DNA from 2 places in the Pseudomonas sp. NPDC078700 genome. Region 1 is predicted to be linked to the other one. Evidence: riboswitches for the same ligand, from Rfam matches in the RefSeq annotation. Region 1 holds a riboswitch; the other holds the start of a gene.
The links. A riboswitch is a leader RNA that binds a small molecule or an ion and turns the genes downstream of it on or off. The one in region 1 is predicted to bind cobalamin.
Positions count from the first base shown of each region.

Region 2: another riboswitch for cobalamin. It lies ahead of cobO (cob(I)yrinic acid a,c-diamide adenosyltransferase); the one in region 1 lies ahead of btuB (TonB-dependent vitamin B12 receptor).

Region 1 covers NZ_JBITUI010000003.1:351,454-360,960, reverse strand. The annotation lists gene ACIGCM_RS12020 (SprT family zinc-dependent metalloprotease) at 1-53, opposite strand, end outside; gene ACIGCM_RS12015 (Yip1 family protein) at 169-768, opposite strand; gene ACIGCM_RS12010 (DNA-J related domain-containing protein) at 936-1,544, opposite strand; gene ttcA (tRNA 2-thiocytidine(32) synthetase TtcA) at 1,712-2,536, shown strand; gene ACIGCM_RS12000 (DNA-3-methyladenine glycosylase I) at 2,622-3,293, shown strand; gene ACIGCM_RS11995 (NAD-dependent deacylase) at 3,328-4,116, shown strand; gene ACIGCM_RS11990 (C40 family peptidase) at 4,162-4,767, shown strand; gene ACIGCM_RS11985 (C40 family peptidase) at 4,907-5,551, shown strand; gene ACIGCM_RS11980 (C40 family peptidase) at 5,593-6,111, shown strand; gene ACIGCM_RS11975 (O-methyltransferase) at 6,139-6,801, shown strand; gene ACIGCM_RS11970 (hypothetical protein) at 6,812-7,132, shown strand; cobalamin riboswitch at 7,268-7,497, shown strand; gene btuB (TonB-dependent vitamin B12 receptor) at 7,628-9,478, shown strand.
Region 2 covers NZ_JBITUI010000002.1:794,952-804,458, forward strand. The annotation lists gene ACIGCM_RS09455 (energy-coupling factor ABC transporter permease) at 1-539, shown strand, start outside; cobalamin riboswitch at 833-1,043, shown strand; gene cobO (cob(I)yrinic acid a,c-diamide adenosyltransferase) at 1,221-1,826, shown strand; gene ACIGCM_RS09465 (ABC transporter substrate-binding protein) at 1,826-2,671, shown strand; gene ACIGCM_RS09470 (FecCD family ABC transporter permease) at 2,668-3,678, shown strand; gene ACIGCM_RS09475 (ABC transporter ATP-binding protein) at 3,675-4,463, shown strand; gene ACIGCM_RS09480 (DUF1636 family protein) at 4,460-4,822, shown strand; gene cobW (cobalamin biosynthesis protein CobW) at 4,841-5,905, shown strand; gene cobN (cobaltochelatase subunit CobN) at 5,909-9,507, shown strand, end outside.

The DNA.
Region 1 (9,507 bases):
GCTTCAGCTTGTAAATAACAGGCCTCTACACGTTCGTGTATCTGGTCGAGCATAAGCGTCACAGTCAATGATTAGCGCCTGATTATGCCCGCGTCCAAGCTTTCTGGCAGCTACAAAACGACGAAACCACCCTTAGGTGGTTTCGCTTGTTGCCTCTTTACCTTGTCATTAGCTGGTGTATTCCGGGCCAAGACCGATGCCCCAAAGGATTACCGATGCGCTAATCATCGCAACCAACACCACCAAACCAACGGCAAGCACCGAGCTTGAGAACATAAAGCCCTCATCATCAGGAATGCTCATAAAGGTTGGAATGCCGACATACAGCAAGTAGACCGTGTAGCAGATGGCTACGGTGCCAATCACCATGCCCAACCACATGTGTGGATAAAGTGCAGCCAAACCTCCTATAAATAGTGGTGTAGCGGTGTAAGCGGCAAAGACCACGCAGCGGGTAAATGACGGGGTGGCGTCATAGGTTCGTGCCATCCAGTGAATGAACGCGCCCATGACCGCAACCCCCGCAAGCATGGCAAGGTAGGCCATGATCGTGAGTTGTAATGCGCTGCCTTCAGTGAGCATCACGGGGGTATGGCCGGCGATTGACCAGCCTACTTGTGTGGTTCCGATATAGGCTGAGACTGCGGGTATCGCTGCGAGTAGCAGGACATGGGTGAGATACATGTGGCTTATGGATTCTTCTTCGCCACGGATTTCTTGCCATTCTTGGTCAGGATGGGTGAAGAGCCCCCAAACATGGTGGATCATACCTGGCACCTCCTTTTGTTATAGCGGTCGCCCCCCGGCGGAGCGCCCGGAGCGCGTGAGCAGCGTTGCCGGGTACAGGCCAATTTAAATGCGACCGTATGTCGCAGTATAGGCACTGTGTGGCGAAAGTGAGGAGGGCTGGCTTAGAGCAAATCGGTATTTACGAGTCACTGGTAATAGCGTGTAAGAATTTCCATGGCTTTATTGATCGACTGCAAGCGCTCTGTATTGCCGCCTCGGTCCGGGTGATGGAGGCTGACCAGTTGGCGGTAACGTTGTTTGATCTGGACTAAATTCAGCGCTTCAGAACTTTGGTTCAGCTCGAAAAGTTCCAGTGCCGCGCGTTTTTCATCGCCGCCTTGCATCCTCGTCCAGAAACTGACCAGCAGTTTTTCAACATCCTGGGTCTCAATACCGCTGAGGTTGTCCATGTCCAAGTAATAGCTGCGCAGCGGATCTTGTTCGCTGGGCATTTGTGCGTCCGCTTGCAAGCTAGGTTGATAGGGACGCAGCTCAATAAGCAGTGCACTGATATGCAAGCAAGCGCTTTGTTGTTGAAAAAGCTGGTCACGCAGCCGGTACAGCGCGTTAAACAGCAAAAAGTGAGTGCGAAACAGCACCAGCTTGTCGGTCAGCGGCAGATTGGGTATGTGGCTTGAGTGCTGGTTTTTAAGCTGCTGAATCAGTGCATATTCGCTGATCCCAGCAGGCGTCGCTTTAAGCAGGCTGAGTATTTGGGCGGGTAGGTCGAGCTCGGGGTCTAAAACAGTCTTCATAATCCAAGCCTACCAACTAAGCGGTCTCCGTGCAGTCGAGGCTCGATATCTGCGTATAGCGTCTCATTTATCACTTGCGTGGCATCAGCTGATTAATGGGGTAGGGCGGCGCGCACAATCTAGGTAAACTAGCGGGCTTAGTATTTCTATGCGGACACCAGCGCACCATGGGCACCCTCTCGGTCAATCAGAACAAACTGCAAAAACGTCTGCGTCGTCAGGCTGGCGAAGCCATAACTGACTACAACATGATCGAAGATGGCGACAAGGTGATGGTCTGCCTGTCTGGCGGTAAAGACAGCTACACCATGCTTGATGTACTGCTGCATTTACAGAAAGTAGCGCCGATTAAGTTTGAAATCGTCGCGGTGAACATGGACCAGAAGCAGCCAGGCTTCCCGGAGCACGTGTTGCCGGCGTATCTGGAGTCGATCGGTGTGGCGTACCACATCGTCGAGAAAGACACTTACTCAGTGGTGAAAGAGAAAATCCCTGAGGGCAAAACCACCTGTTCACTGTGCTCGCGTCTGCGTCGTGGCACGCTCTACACCTTCGCTGATGAAATCGGTGCGACGAAAATGGCGCTGGGTCATCACCGTGATGATATTTTGGAAACTTTCTTCCTCAATATGTTCTACGGCGGCACCCTGAAAGCGATGCCGCCCAAGCTGCGTTCGGACGATGGTCGTAACGTGGTGATTCGCCCGCTGGCCTACTGCAATGAAGCTGATATCGAAGCCTATTCGACCTTGCAGCAATTCCCGATCATTCCATGCAACCTGTGTGGTTCTCAGGAGAACCTGCAGCGTCAGGTGGTCAAGCACATGCTGCAAGAATGGGAGCGCAAGACCCCAGGGCGCACTGAAATCATGTTCCGAGCATTGCAGAATATTGTGCCGTCGCAATTGGCTGATCGTGAGTTGTTTGATTTCGCCAGCCTGAAGATTGATTCGAATGCGACGCCACGCTTTGTCGATGTGATGAACCTGTAACGCCCGATAATTATTTAGGCTGCAAGCAATTGCTTGCAGCCTGCTGGGCTAAAAATGCAGACCCCTCACTTGGCAAAGGTAACCCATGCGCGACTATAAATGGCTCAACGAGTACTGCCTCAATCGCTTTGGATCAGCCGCCAAGCTTGAGGCTCACCTGCCGCAACCTGAAACCTCTGAATACTTACGCAGCATTCCTGATGACCGTTATCTGTCGGTGATGAGCCTGCGGGTGTTTCGTGCAGGCCTCAGGCACAGCGTGATTGACGCAAAATGGCCGGCGTTTGAGCAGGTCTTTTTTGGCTTTGACCCCGACAAGGTTGTGCTGATGGGGGCTGAGCGAATTGAGAACCTGATGCAGGATGCGCGAATTATTCGCCACCTCGGCAAGCTTAAAAGCGTGCCGCGCAATGCTCAGTTTATTCTCGATGTACGCCATGAGAAGGGCAGTTTTGGCGAGCTGATTGCCGACTGGCCGGTAAACGATATTGTGGGCTTGTGGAAATACATAGCCAAGCACGGTGCGCAAATGGGTGGATTGTCTGCACCGCGCTTCTTACGCATGGTCGGAAAAGATACCTTTGTGCCGACCAATGACATGGTCGCGGCACTCAATGCGCAGAATATCATCGATAAAGTCCCAACCAGTCTCAGGGATCTCGCCACGGTGCAAGCTGCATTCAACACTTGGCATGAGCAAAGTGGCCGCCCTTTATGTCAACTGTCTACGATGTTGGCTTATACGGTTAATCACTGACGACGACTATTTACCGCGTCGGCAAGGGGACGAGATGTTGAGTGATATCGAACGGCTGGCCCAGGCCTTCAATTGCGCTGAGCGGGTACTGATTATCACCGGTGCGGGGCTTTCCGCAGATTCAGGGCTGCCCACCTACCGTGGTGTTGGTGGTCTGTACAACGGCAATACCAGCGACGGCTTGCCGATTGAAGCGGCGCTGAGTGGCCCAATGCTTCAGCGCGATCCTGCGCTGTGCTGGAAATACTTGGCCGAATTGGGCCGCGCATGCCTCGGTGCCCAGGCAAATGTCGGGCATCAAGTTATTGCGGAGCTGCAAAGGCTCAAGCCGCAGTGTTGGTTGCTCACGCAGAATATCGATGGCTTTCACCGAGCCGCCGGCAGCCCTGATGATCGGCTGATTGAAATTCATGGCCAGCTTGCGCCGCTCTATTGCCAATCTTGTGGCCAGCAAGAGGATGACTTGGCGGGTCGTTTAACCGAGCAATTGCCGCCGCTGTGCCGCCATTGTGCTGGTATCTTGCGGCCACCGGTGGTGTTATTTGAAGAGATGTTGCCTGAGCGGGCCATCAGCACACTCTATGAACAGCTGGGCGAGGGCTTTGACTTGGTGCTGACCATAGGCACCAGTTCCAGCTTTGCGTATATTGTCGAGCCGGTGCTGCGTGCACGGGCAGTTGGGGCGTTTACTGCGGAGATAAATCCTGCCCGAACTGGAATTAGCGACAGTGTCGATGTGTATTTGGCTGGAAGAGCCTTAGATGTTTTGCCGGAACTCTTAAGTCACATTTCAGTCAATAGAATTTGCAAATCATCGCCATAGAAGGCATAGTCTCGCGAATTTATTAAATTCGACACGGCTGTGCCCATGCTAAAACGCTTCGCACCCCTCGTGCCTATTGCACTTACGGTCCTTCTGGCAGCCTGTGCTAGCCAGGCACCGCAACCTCAAATCAGCACACCAGAACCGGTGGCTGAGGCGATCAATCCAGCGACGGAAGACTTTACCGACTTCACTGATGCGCTAGCCGCACAGAAGTCGTATCAGTTGCCCCAGTTGGCTGACAGTATTCTAGAACACGGTCTTTCGCTGGTCGGTACGCGCTACCGCTGGGGCGGCAGTAGCGTGAAATCGGGTTTCGATTGCAGTGGCTTTATTGGCTATCTGTTTGAAGAAGAAGCGGGCATGCAGTTGCCGCGCTCAACCCGTGAAATGATTAACATCGATGCGCCGCTTGTGAAGCGCGATGAGTTGGAACCCGGGGATTTGGTGTTTTTTAGCACCAACGGCCGTGGTCGTGTCAGCCATGCCGGGATTTACATGGGTGATGATCGTTTTATCCACTCTGCCAGTCGGCGCAGTGGTGGCGTCCGAATAGACAGTCTTCAGGACGCCTACTGGAAGCGCAATTACATGGAAGCTAAGCGCGTACTGGCGATGGCTTCAACCGGGCAGGGAGTTACTGTCCGTTAGTGTGTGTGCAAAGGCGCTTAGGCGCCTTTTTCATTTTTGGTGGTGCCGGTTGTCTCGCACGTTTGTGGGTATGGAGCGGTAAAACTGTATTTTTAATTTTTTTGGCATCCGCAACCGCTGTTGCTGCTCGGGTTTCGTAATGCGTAAATCTCTCTTAAGTGTTTTGTTTTGTTGCTCCTTTGGGTTGTTTTCCAGCTTTTCAGCTCAGGCAAATGAGAAGCACGCCAGCTTGGAAAAGGCCTCATTGCCTAAAGCGGCTGCGGTTGTTGGGCGTGCCCAGGAATTGATCGGTGTGCCTTATCGTTGGGGTGGCACCAATGCGCGTCGTGGTTTCGATTGCAGTGGTTTGATTGTTTATCTTTTCGGTAGCGAGGCCAATATCCATCTGCCGCGCACCACAGGCCAGATGATCAAGATGAACGCGCCGAAAGTCGCCAAAAGCGACCTGCGTGCCGGTGATGTTGTGTTCTTTAATCACAACGGTAATGGCCGGGTCAGTCACATTGGCCTGTATATCGGTGAAGGAGAGTTCATTCACGCACCGCGTACGGGCAAGTCCATCCGCATCAGCAAGCTGGGTAACAGCTATTGGAGCCGTCACTACATTGGTGCCAAGCGCTTCCTTAAAGGCGATGGGTCACGTGATCAGCCTATGCTCGCTTCGCGGGGGCATTCGAAGCTCGGCCATCAGGCCGGTTTTACCCGCACTGTCGTCTCCGCGCACAAGGCTTCGCGCAGTCAGCCAATGCTCGCGTCACGCTCACGCTTGCGTCATAAGCGATAGCACGGCAGAGTAGGCGCACTACGTTATTTGGTGCGCCTCGCATGACTCGAACGATCCGCATTGCATTGTTATCACTTGCAGCGCTACTAAGCGCCTGTTCTAGTCATCCTCCTTCGCCGCAACCTGTCCCTCGAATAACCAATCCTGCTGCTAATGGTAATGCCGACGATGTGCTGATTCGTGCTATTGGCTTGGTTGGCACCCCTTACCGTTATGGTGGCAATACCCCTGATGGCGGCTTTGATTGCAGTGGCTTAATCGGCTTTGTCTACCGTGACGTTGCCGGTATTAGCTTGCCGCGCACCACCAGCCAGTTAAGTCAGATGCGTGGGCAAAACATCAGCCGCAGCAACCTTCAAAGCGGTGATCTGGTGTTCTTTGCCACCAGTGGCGGCAGCAAGGTCAGCCACGCGGGCATCTATGTGGGTGAGGGCCGTTTTGTGCATGCCCCTTCGAGTGGCGGTACTGTACGCCTCGACAGTCTGAGTAGTAGTTATTGGCAGGGCGTCTACTTGGATGCCAAGCGCGTATTTAGCGGTGAGCTGGCGCACAATATGTAAAGGGCTGCATTCGGTACGGAGACGCCAATGACCAATCGAACGCTTAATCTCGACGAACCCTTGTACCACTACCTGCTGGATGTTTCCCTGCGCGAATCCTCTACGCTGAAACGGCTGCGTGAAGAGACGGCCATGCTTGCCAATGCGCGCTGGCAAATTGCACCCGAGCAGGGGCAGTTTATGGCGATGCTGGTGCAGTTGCTGGCGCCCAAACGGATCATTGAAGTCGGTACGTTCACCGGTTACAGCGCGATCTGCATGGCTCAGGCAATGCCCGCTGACGGTAAGCTAATCTGTTGTGATCTGGTGGCCGATTACAACGCAATCGCTGAGCGCTATTGGCAAGAGGCTGGGGTTAGTGATCGTATCGAGCAGCGTTTGGCTCCCGCACTGGATACCCTTGCACAGCTGGAGCGCGAGGGGTTTGCAGAGACGGTCGATATGATGTTTATCGATGCCGATAAAGCCAATTACCCCGACTATTTTGAACAGGCGCTACGCTTGCTTAAGCCGGGTGCCTTGCTGCTTTTCGATAACACCCTCTGGAGTGGACGGGTGCTTGAAGCCGAGCCTGAAAGCGAAGACACGCGCGCGATTCAAGCGCTGAATGCGCAGCTCAAAGATGATGCGCGTATCGATCTGACATTACTGCCGCTGGGTGATGGTTTGACACTCTGCCGCAAGCGTTAACATCTGCCTTATGTCCGAACCTATTCGTCTGCCACCCCAGCCTGACGCCTGTGAATTGTGCGCGCGCGATACGCTGTTGACTCGACATCATCTGATTCCCAAAGCGCTGCACAACAAAACCTATGTGCAAAAGCGCTACGCCAAGACAGAGCGCATCACTGCAACCCTGTGGCTGTGTCGCGCCTGTCACAACCAAGTGCACCGCTTGTTTAGCGAAAAAGAATTGGCGCTGACCTACAACTCGCGGGAGAGCTTGTTGAGTGATGAGCGCCTGCGCACCTTTGTTGAGTGGCTTGCGGTCAAACCCGCCGACTTTTATCCGCGCCATTGAAACTGAATCGACACTTTTTCATCCAGCATTTTAACCGGCAATCGGTTTTTTGAGTGCTCAATGGTGGGTAAACGTCGCGTTGCCACGCCCAGTGCCATTGCATTGGTGTTTGACCTTCTAGTCGCAAGTCACTACTCTGCGCGGCTTGCTTCAGGTGCCTTGTATTTACAGGGTGAAACAGGGAAGTCGGTGAGTTTTGCGTGTTCACGCAAGCAATTCCGACGCTGCCCCCGCAACGGTAAACGAGTCAACTCAAACGCTTTTTCAACCACTGTGCTCAGGCATGGGAAGGTGTGTTTGATGGTGTGCTGGCAACAGTGCGCTGCTCGTAAGCCCGGAGACCGGCCTGTCGCATGTTCACGGCATCGCGGAGGGCTTTGTCGGGCGTATCACCCTGTGGGCGTTTTTTTGCGTACCTGTGGCTAATGCGTCTGCTGTTCTCCGTATGTCTTTCCCAGTCTAGGTCGCACGGGTGAGAGCGGCGGAGCATACGCAATGAGCAGTAAGTCCTTTTTCACGTCAGCAGCCGTCGTGCTGTGTGGCGTATCCAGTGGTTCCCAGGTTTTCGCAGTAGAACCGAACCAGCTTGACGACACCGTGGTTACCGCCACGCGTACAGCACAAACGGCCAACCAGAGCCTGGCTGCTGTCACGGTATTTGATCGTGCAGAAATCGAGCAAACACAGGTCAATTCTGTGCCTGAGTTATTACGAAAAGTCCCAGGTGTTTCGTTGGTCAATAACGGCGGGCCCGGTAAGTCGACCTCGCTATTTATGCGTGGCACTGAGTCTGATCACGTGTTGGTCATGATTGATGGCGTCAAGATTGGTTCGGTCAGCTCCGGCGGTGCTGCCTTGCAGGATCTGCCCATTGAGTTGATTGAACGCATTGAAGTCGTACGTGGACCGCGCTCCAGCCTGTATGGTTCTGAAGCCATTGGTGGGGTTATCCAGATTTTTACCCGCAAAGGAAAGACGGGCGAGGCTAAACCGTTCTTTTCTGCTGGCTACGGCACGCATGACGCCTCTACCGGCAGCGCGGGTGTTTCTGGGGGCAGTGACAAGGGTTGGTACAGCCTTGGCGTCAGCGGTTCGGATACTGACGGGATTAACGTCAAATCAGCTGGGGTCAGCGGGGCTGAAAGTGATGACGATGGTTATCGCAATCTGTCCGGCACCCTGAGTGCCGGTTATCGTTTCGACAACGGCTTGGAACTTGATGCAAACCTGCTTAAAGCCAAGTCGCACAACGATTACGACAGCGTTAACCGCAGCCGTACCTCAGGTTTCAATGCCAATGCTGACGGCGAGTCCAATGTCTATGGTGGCCGTGCCCGTTTCTCGCCGTTCGATATCTGGCTGGTGACTTTGCAGGCTGGACGCAGTGAGGATAAGTCCGATGCCTACACGGACGGCAAATTCAGCTCACGCTTTGATAGCCGACGCGACACGGTAAGTTGGCAGAACGATATAAGCGTTGCTGAGGGTCAGACAGTGACGCTCGGCACTGATTACCAGCGCGATGAAATCAACGGCAGCACTGATTACGATCAGGACTCACGTGACAATAATGGCTACTTTGTTCAGTACTTAGGCGAGGCCGGGCGTCATGACTGGCAAGTAGCGCTGCGCCGCGATGATAACGAACAGTTCGGTGATCATCAGACCGGTAATATCGCCTACGGCTTTGCGTTGACCGACTGGTTGCGCAGCACCATCAGTTACGGCAGTGCATTCAAGGCACCGACCTTTAACGAGTTGTACTTCCCTGACTACGGCAATCCAAATCTGGATGCTGAAACCTCAGAAAGCATTGAAGTTGGGCTAACCGGTCAGCACGATTGGGGGCACTGGTCGGTTAACGCTTTCCGCAATGAAATCGATGACCTGATTGCATACGACGCTTCGATTCAAGGGCCATCCAACGTCGATAAAGCCCGAATCAATGGTGTGGAGCTGGTTGTGGCCAGTCAATTGCTGGGCTTCGATTGGAACGCCAACTACACATTGATTGACCCGCAGAACCAGTCGAGCGGAGCCAATGACGGTAACCAGTTGGCGCGGCGTGCCAAGCAACTGTTCAACCTTGATGTTGATCGCCAACTAGGCAAGTTCAGCATCGGCGGCAGCGTGCATGCTGAAGGTCAGCGTTATGACGACCTGGCCAATACCAAGGAGCTTTCAGGTTTCGCCACCGTTGACTTGCGCGCAGAGTATCGCCTCACAAAAGAGTGGCGGCTGCAAAGCCGTGTCGCGAATTTGTTGGGTGCTGATTATGAGACTGCGGACGGTTACAACCAACCGGGGCAGGCCGTGTATTTCAGCGTGCGTTACCAAGCACTCTAGTCGCCATGCCTTGACCATGGCGTAGTTTC
Region 2 (9,507 bases), on a different contig from region 1:
GTTTGATTACCACTACGCTGGTGTTCTGTTTCTTTGAAGTCTTGCCACACCATGCTGTTGGGGTGTCAGAGGTTCACCTGATTCTGGGCTCTACACTGTTATTGGTGTTTGGTGCCGGTGCCTCGGCGATTGGGCTGGCTGCTGGCTTGTTGATCCAGGGTGTATTTTTTGCCCCTTTCGACTTGCCTCAATACGGCATGAATGTGACCACGTTACTGGTGCCGCTATGGGCGATTAATGCCTTGGCTCAACGGATCATTCCGCAAAGCACGGCCTACGTAGACACCCGTTACAGTCAAGTGCTGGCGCTGTCGACGGCGTATCAGGGTGGCATCGTTCTGTGGGTCGCGTTTTGGGCATTCTATGGTCACGGCTTTAGTGTGGAAAACCTTGCCAGCGTTGGCACCTTTGGCTTGGCGTACATGACGGTGATTATTGTCGAGCCCTTGATTGATCTGGCGGTGTTGGCCGGTGCCAAGGCATTAGCCCGTTACAGCAGTGGTCCGGCGTTTAATGTGCGCCTGCATCAACCTGCTTAAAGGGTGAGTCCTGCGGCGCTCAGGCGGATGCTTGGCGCCATGCAGTGAACGCTTGATTGATGCCTGTCTGGTTGAAGACCGACAGGTGTCGCGCTGTATTTTTGCGCGTGCACCGAGCGCTCACGTCGGGTGCTAGCGCACAGCCCAATCACTTGATTGCGATGCTTGCCAATTGCGAGTCGATGGCTGCTGGGTGCAATTCTTCGATCTAGCTGAAATCGCCTTTGTAAGAGGCGTTCGATCCAGCTGTCACGCCCTGTTGAACGGTTGCCGTGCATAGGCGACTCGGGTACTCTGCGTGGCATCGAACAGGTGCCCCGAGCGCAACCGCGCAACGGGTGAAACGGGAAGTCCGGTGATCGCATGGTTAAACATGGCGTATTCCGGCGCAGCCCCCGCTGCTGTAGAGCCTGATGCAATCGCGATATACCACTGGGCAACCGGGAAGGTGCGATTAGCGAATGAAGGCGAGCCAGAAGACCGGCCTGATCGACAATAGGTGCGTACCCCGGGGTGTGGGTTTGCCGATGCTGTGTATTGCCTTCGCGGGCAAATATTTCCAGTAGTTGTCTTTCAGGTCTTGGCATTGCCACGTCCTGCCATCCCCTGTTGCTGCGCTCCGTTGAATTGTGTGCGCCTAGTCGCGTGCGCATTTTCTGATTTCAGGAGTGTCGCCAAGTGATCGATGATGACAAAAAACGCAGCCACAATGAGCGGATGCAACGTAAGAAGGCCGTGGTCGATGCCGGTATCGAACGTGCCCAAGAAGAGCGGGGCATCGTTATTCTGATCACCGGTAATGGCAAGGGTAAAACCACTTCAGCCTTCGGGACTTTGTACCGCGCGCTTGGCTATGGTCATCGCGCTGGTGTGGTGCAGTTTATCAAAGGCACTCAGGCATCCGGCGAGATCACCTATTTGCGTCAGCATGCGCCATTGGTTGAGTACCACGCCATGGCAACCGGTTTCACTTGGAACACCCAAGACTGGGATCAGGACAAGGCGGCAGCCGATGAAGCCTGGGCACATGCTGCAAAGATGTTGCAGGACCCCAGTTTGAATCTGGTGCTGCTCGATGAGCTGACTTACATGCTCAAATACAACTACCTCGACACCTCAATGGTGCTGGAGGCGATTCGGGCGCGTCCGCCACTGCAGAGCGTTATCATCACCGGTCGCGCGGCTAAGCCCGAGTTGGTTGAGCTGGCAGACACCGTCAGTGAAATCCGCGACGTTAAACATGCCTATAAACAGGGTGTCCGGGCGCAGATGGGCATTGATTTCTGATGCGAGCCTGGCTCGTTTTGGTTGCAGTACTCTGCGTGCCTGGCGTATCGGCAGCGCTGCCGCGAGTGGTCTCGACTAATCAGTGTGCCGATATGTTGGCGTTGCGCCTTGCTGCGCCAGAGCAATTGTTGTCGGTGTCGAGCAAGAGCCGTGACCCGCAGTTGTCCTCGATGGCCGGACAGGCACAAAGGGTGCCGGTGAATCATGCCAGCAGCGAGGAAATCATTGCGCTGCACCCGGACCTGGTCCTCGCTTCAAGGCGCTGGCAAAGCCACAATCAAGCTGAGTTATTGCGTCAGCATGGCATCGAGGTCGTGGTGGTGCCATACCCCACTACCTGGGCGCAGATCTTCGCCAGTACGCGGCTGGTTGCGGCAAAACTAGGGCGCGTAGAAGAGGGTGAGGCGCTGCTTGCTGACGTCCAGGCGCGGCTTGATCGACTCAAGCAACATCCCCGACCGCTGCGTGCGCTGTATCTGCGGCCTAACGGTGGCAGTGCCGGGCGCGACACCTATGTCGATACCGTGTTTCAAGCGGTGGGAGTAATCAACCATCAAGCCGCGTTGGGGCGCAGCGGTTGGGGACGGTTTAATCTGGAAGACTTGGTGCGCCAGCCGCCCGATGTCTTCGTCAGTGCCGACATGCCGATCGATCGAGGTTATGCCAAGTCAGCGTTTTCGCGCCACCCGTTCCTGCAGCAACTGACAGCGACCCGTCCGGTGTTGCAGGTTGAAGGCAATCGCTGGGGTTGCAGTGATTGGCAACTGATCTTCAGTGCCGAGCGTTTAGCAGCGCAGATCGATGCGCTGACTGCGCTGACTGCGCTGCAGTTGGGGCAGCAATGAGCCGCTTAAACGCATTGCTGCTGGTAATCCTGCTGGGGTTGTTTCTGCTGTCGTTGACCATTGGTGCCGTGCCGCTTGGCCTCGCAGATGTTGCTGGAGCCCTGCTGCGGTCGGCAGATTCCAGCGCTGATCTGGCCGATGTTGCCGTGCAGCATCAGATTATCGTTAACCAGATTCGTCTGCCGCGGGTCATTCTGGCAATCCTGGTAGGGCTTTCGCTGGGTGCCGCGGGTGCCGCCCTTCAAGGGCTGCTGCGCAATCCCTTGGCTGAACCCGGTTTGCTTGGCGTCAGCTCCAGCGCCAGTTTGGGTGCGGTGGTGTGTTTGTACTACGGGCTTACTGCATTCAGTGCTTGGTTGCTCCCGGTTGCGGCCATGAGTTGCGCAGCACTGGCAACCTTGGTGCTTTATCTGATTGCGCGTCGTCGTGCGAGTAATCTCACCCTGATTCTTGCTGGTATCGCGCTGTCTGCCTTGTGCTCGGCACTCACATCATTAGCCATCAGCCTGGCACCCAATCCAACCGATATGCAGGACATCGTACTCTGGCTGATGGGGTCGTTGAGTGACCGCAGCTTCGCGGATATCCGCCTGTGCCTGCCATTTATTGCGGCAGGTGTTTTATTGCTGCTGGCCTGTGGCCCGCAACTGGATGCGTTGACCCTTGGCGAGGACGAGGCCAGCAGCCTCGGGGTCAGCCTGCCGCGTTTGCGGGGGCAGATCATTCTCGGCACAGCGCTGTGCGTTGGCGCCAGTGTAGCGGTGACCGGCGCTATTGGGTTTATTGGCCTAGTGGTGCCACATCTGCTGCGAAAATGGGTCGGTTACCACCCCTCACGCTTGCTATTAAGTAGTGCCCTTGGCGGCGCTGTGCTGTTGCTGGCCGCTGATATCTTGCTGCGTGTGGTCAGTGGTGAACAGGAACTGATGCTGGGTGTGGTGACCGCTTTACTGGGCGCACCGTTCTTTCTTGTTCTGTTGCTGCGTCAACGGTTGGTTGCATCATGAGCGGCTTACGCATTGAACAGCTAAGCGTTGCGATTGACGGTAAAAACCGGGTCAATGATCTGTCGTTCGCGCTGGCTGCGGGTGAGTTGCTGGGCATTATTGGCCCCAATGGCGCGGGCAAAAGTAGTTTGCTCAAGGCCATTGCTCACTTGATGCCTTACTCCGGGCTGATCGAGCAGGATGCAGTGGTGTTGCAAACCCTGACCCCTCGCCAGCGTGCTCTGCGTCTGGCTTACCTTGGGCAAGGTGACAGCAGTGGCTGGCCCCTGTTGTTGCGTGATTACGTGGCGCTCGGCCGCTTGCCCCACCGGTCGCCATGGCAGCGCAGCAGTGCCGACGATGCGCAAGCAGTCGACGCCGCTATCACGCAGATGGGCTTGAGCGGATTAGTTGCGCGACGATTTGATCAGTTATCCGGTGGCGAACGCGCCCGTGCTCGGTTGGCTCGGGCCTTGGCGGTTGGTTGCCCACTGTTGCTCGCCGATGAACCAGTCGCTGCGCTCGATCCATTTCATCAGCTAAATGTCATGGCGCTGTTACGCCGCCAATGCACCCAAGGTCGCAGCGCGCTGGTGGTTCTGCATGACCTTACTCTGGCCAGCCGCTTTTGCGACCGCCTGTTATTACTCGACCACGGCAACCTGATTGCTTATGGCCCCCCGCGCCAAGTGCTTACCCCCAAGAATCTGCAACAGGTGTACCGCGTGCACGCAATGCTTGGCGAGCATGAGCAGGAAGCGTTTGTGTTGCCCTGGACCTGTCGCCCTGATGAGGAACATCCATGACCGTCACGTTGACGCTTTGCGAGACCTGTGGGTACGACGCTGCCCAGCCTGAGGCAGAGCGGCCCGGTGCCCGCTTTGTTCGTGAGGTCGAGCGTCAGCTCAAGGCTGACGATGAACTGCGCATTCAGCGCACTCGCTGCCTGATGGCTTGCCAGCGGCATTGCGCAGGACTGTTACGCGCGCCCGGCAAAATCACCTACGTACTCGGTGATTTTCAGGCCGAGCCTGAGGCGGCTACGGCACTGCTTGATTACGCCCGCCAGTACCAACTTTCTGAAACCGGTCAGGTCCCATTTCGCAATTGGCCGAGCGGTATCAAAGGTAAATTTATCGCACGAATTCCCGTGCTCGAAGACTGACTCACTGGAGTGCTTGTTATGTCCGCCAAGATCCCCGTCACTATTGTCACAGGCTTTCTCGGTAGCGGTAAAACTACCTTGCTGCGTCACATTCTGGATAATGCCAATGGCCGGCGCATTGCGGTTATCGTCAACGAGTTTGGCGAGTTGGGGATTGATGGCGACATTCTGCGTGGTTGTGGTATCGGCTGTGATGATGAGGCTGCCGAGAGCGCTGGCCAACTGTACGAATTGTCCAACGGTTGTGTGTGTTGCACCGTTCAGGAAGAGTTCTACCCGGTGATGCGTGAGCTGATCGAGCGTCGTGATCACATCGATCATATCCTCATCGAAACCAGCGGCCTGGCGTTGCCTAAACCCTTGGTACAGGCGTTCAACTGGCCAGAAATCAAGAACGCTTGCACCGTCGATGCGGTGGTTACCCTGGTCGACGTGCCAGCTGCCGCTTCCGGTCAGTTTGCCGCCAACCCTCAAGCGGTTGACGAGCAACGTCGTGCCGATCCGAACCTTGATCACGAGTCGCCTTTGCACGAGCTGTTCGAAGACCAGTTGCTGGCCGCCGATTTGGTGGTTCTGAGTAAGACTGATCTGACCGATGCTGAGTCCGTGGCGCGCGTCGAAGCCTTGGTGCGTGAGGAAGTTCCGGCACAGGTCAAGCTGGTCACCAGTCATCAGGGGCGACTCGATCTTGATTTGATCCTTGGATTATCCAGCGCCTCGGAGACAACCATTGACCAGCGTCAGAGCCATCACGATCACGGTGAAGGTGATGAGCACGACCACGACCATGACCAGTTCGACTCAGTGGTCGTCAATTTGCCTGTGGTAGACCGTGAGCGTCTGCTTAGCGTCTTGCACGACCTTGTTGAGCAGCACACATTGTTTCGTATCAAAGGGTTCGTGGCTCTTGCCGACAAGCCAATGCGCTTGGTTGTACAAGGTGTAGGCCAACGGTTTGATGCATATTTCGACCGTCGTTGGGCTGCGGATGAAACCCCTGTCACGCGCTTGGTTCTGATTGGCCAGAACCTTGACTCAGCGGCTCTGGAGCAAGCGTTACAGGCCGCGGTGGTCGAAGGTTAAGCGATGCATATGCTGACCGCGCTGCCCGGTGGATACGTCGATGACAGCGGTGCGACCCTCACCACGGTCGAACAAGACCCTGCCGATATTGTCATCCTCAGCGCCGCCGATACGACGCTGGCGTTGCTGGCAGCGGCCTGTCCACAGGCGGATTTTCCGTCTGTGCGTTTGGCGAACCTGCTGCACCTGCGCCAGCATGCGTCGATCGATTTGTATCTGGATCAGGTGCTGCAGCACGCGCGCTTGATAGTCATCGATCACTTGGGCGGCGAGAGTTATTGGCCCTACGGGACTGAGCAGTTGGTCAGCCTGTGCCAGCGCAAGGGCATTGCGCTGGCAATGTTCTCTGGCGATATGACCGAGGATCACAACCTTACGGCGCTGAGCACTGTGGCGCCGGCGGTTTGTCATCAGCTTTGGCGCTATCTGCGCGAAGGCGGACCGGGCAACGCCCGTGAGCTGTATCGGTTTATCGGCGCGCAGTTTTTCCAACTGTCGGCCCAACCATTGCCGCCGCGAGCGCTGCCGCCATTCGCGCTGTTTGATTCGCAGCGCGATGTCGCGGTGCTGGAAGATGTTCAGGCACGTTGGCTGGCAGATGCGCCCTGTGTTGCAGTACTGTTTTATCGAGCGCATTTACAGGCGGGCAATACCAAGGTGTTCGCCGCGCTGTGCGATAGCCTGTTGGCCCATGGTCTGAACCCGCTACCGATTGCATTGCTGTCGCTGAAAGATGGCCACTGCCTGGAGGCTTTGCGGCAACTCTGTACTGAGCAGAGTGTGGCGCTGATTCTCAATACCACCGCCTTTGCCGCCTCGGCGATGGATGATCCTGGCGATCATGCTTTAGTGGGGGATATCCCGGTACTGCAAGTAGTGCTTTGCGGTGGTAATGAGGCCAGTTGGCGTGCTGATGCACATGGCTTGCAGCCGCGAGACATGGCCATGCATGTGGCGCTGCCTGAGGTTGATGGACGGATTATCACGCGTGCAATCAGCTTCAAAGGGCTTGGTCAGCGCAGTGAGCTGACCCAAACCGATATCGTGGAGTATCAACCCGAGGCCGGGCGCATTGCCTTCGTCAGCGAGTTGGCGCAGCGCTGGTGTCGGTTGCGTGGCTTGGCCAATGCCGACAAGCGACTGGCGTTGATTCTGGCCAACTATCCAACCCGTGAAGGCCGCCTTGGCAACGGTGTCGGGCTGGATACACCAGCCTCGATGATTGGCATCCTCCAGCGTTTGCATGAGCAGAATTATCGGGTTGAGAATATCCCTGAAGACGGTGATGCCCTCATGCGTCTGCTGCAACAGGGGATCACCAACGACGCTGAGCAATGGGCCTTGCGTCCGGCTCAGCAGAGTCTGGCGTTGGCTGATTACTTGGCGTTTTTTGCTGATCTGCCTGAGGTCAATCGCAACGCCATTATCGAGCGCTGGGGGGCTGCCGAGGCCGATCCCATGCTCCGTCAGGGCCGCTTTATGATTGCCGGATTACGCATGGGCAATGTGTTTGTGGGCATCCAGCCTGCACGAGGCTATCAGCTCGACGCCTATGCCAACTATCACGACCCGGACCTGGCTCCGCCGCACTATTATCTGGCGTTCTACCTGTGGTTGCGGCGCAGTTGGGGCTGTGACGCAATCGTCCATGTCGGTAAGCACGGTAATCTGGAATGGCTGCCGGGCAAGAGCGTGGCGCTCAGCGAAAACTGCTGGCCGGATCTGATTTTCGGGCCTATGCCGCACCTTTATCCCTTTATCGTTAATGACCCGGGTGAGGGCAGCCAAGCCAAACGCAGGACTCAGGCAGTGATTATTGATCACCTGATGCCGCCCTTGACCCGCGCCGAAAGCTTCGGCCCGACCCGTGATCTGGAGCGGTTGATCGACGAGTTCTATGAGGCGCTTACTCTTGATCCTCGACGTGCCGCGCTGCTGCGCAAACAAGTACTGGCGTTGATCGTCGAACATAACGTTAACGCTGATCTGGGTTTGAGTGCACCGACCAATGAGGTCGAAGAACAGTTACTACTCAACCGCACGGACAGTTACCTGTGTGAGCTCAAAGAAAGCCAGATCCGCGATGGGCTCCATGTGTTCGGCAGTTCACCGCAAGGCCGACTGCTGCGTGACACGCTTTTGGCGTTGGCCAGGCATGGGGTTGGTGACGGTCAGGGCGCTAACGCCAGTCTGATTCGTGCTTTGGCCGCCGACCTAGTGCCTGGCCCCTTTGATCCGCTGGATGCCGAATGGGGCGAGCCTTGGAATGGTGAACAGCCAAGCCTGTTGCAGGCCGTTAGCGAGCAAGCCTGGCGTACCCTCGGCGATACGCGTGAGCGGTTGGAGTTGCTGGCGTTGCAGCTATTGGAAGATGTCAGCTCGGCAGATTGCGCGTTGGTTGCAAATCTGCCGCAGACCCGCGCGGTACTGCAGCGTGTTGAAACTGATCTGCGTCCGCGTTTGCTCGCCTGCGGTGAGCAAGAGCTCTACCAATTGGGACGTGGGCTAAGTGGCTGTTTTGTGCCGCCGGGACCAAGCGGCGCGCCATCACGTGGGCGTCCGGATGTGTTGCCAACGGGGCGAAATTTCTTTTCTGTGGACACCCGGATGATCCCCACGCCAACGGCTTGGGCGTTGGGTGAAAAGTCTGCCGCGCTGCTCGTCGAGCGCTATATGCAAGATCACGGAGACTACCCGCGCAGCCTGGGGCTGTCGGTCTGGGGCACGGCAACCATGCGCACAGGTGGTGATGATGTCGCTCAGGCCTTCGCCTTGATTGGTGTGCGGCCGAAATGGGCAGAGGGCAGTTGGCGTGTCAGTGATTTCGAGGTCATGCCAGCCAAGCGTATGAATCACCCACGGGTTGATGTGACGTTGCGTGTATCAGGCTTTTTCCGCGATGCATTCGCTAATGTGATGCAGATGTTCGATGCGGCTGTGCAGAAGGTTGCTGAGCAGGATGAACCGGACGAGGTCAATCCGATCCGTGCGCGCATTCGTCGAGAAACCGCGCACTTACAGGCGCAGGGCCTGGATCAAGACAGTGCTCGCCGCCGTGCTGGCTTTCGCATCTTTGGTGCCAAGCCCGGTGCGTACGGTGCGGGGTTGCAAGGCTTGATCGACTCGCGTGACTGGCAAGGCGACGCAGACCTCGCCCGTGCCTACCTGAATTGGGGCGGTTACGCCTACGGCCAGCAAGTCTACGGCGAAGAGCGGCGCGACAGTTTTGTCACCCGCCTGACGGAACTTGAGGCGGTGGTGCAAAACCAGGACAACCGTGAGCATGACCTGCTCGACTCGGATGACTACTACCAGTTTCAAGGGGGGATGAGCGCTGCTGTGCGCCATCTCAGCGGCGTCCAACCGACAATTCTTTTCGGTGATCACAGCAACCCGCAAGCTCCACGTATTCGTAGCCTGGGTGAGGAAATCAGCCGGGTAATGCGCGCGAGGGTGACCAATCCCAAATGGATCGACGGGGTCAAGCGCCATGGCTACAAAGGCGCATTCGAGATGGCTGCCACTGTCGATTACTTGTTCGCCTATGACGCCACCACAGGTGTGGTGCGTGACGACCAATACGCGAGCCTGACTGACGCTTA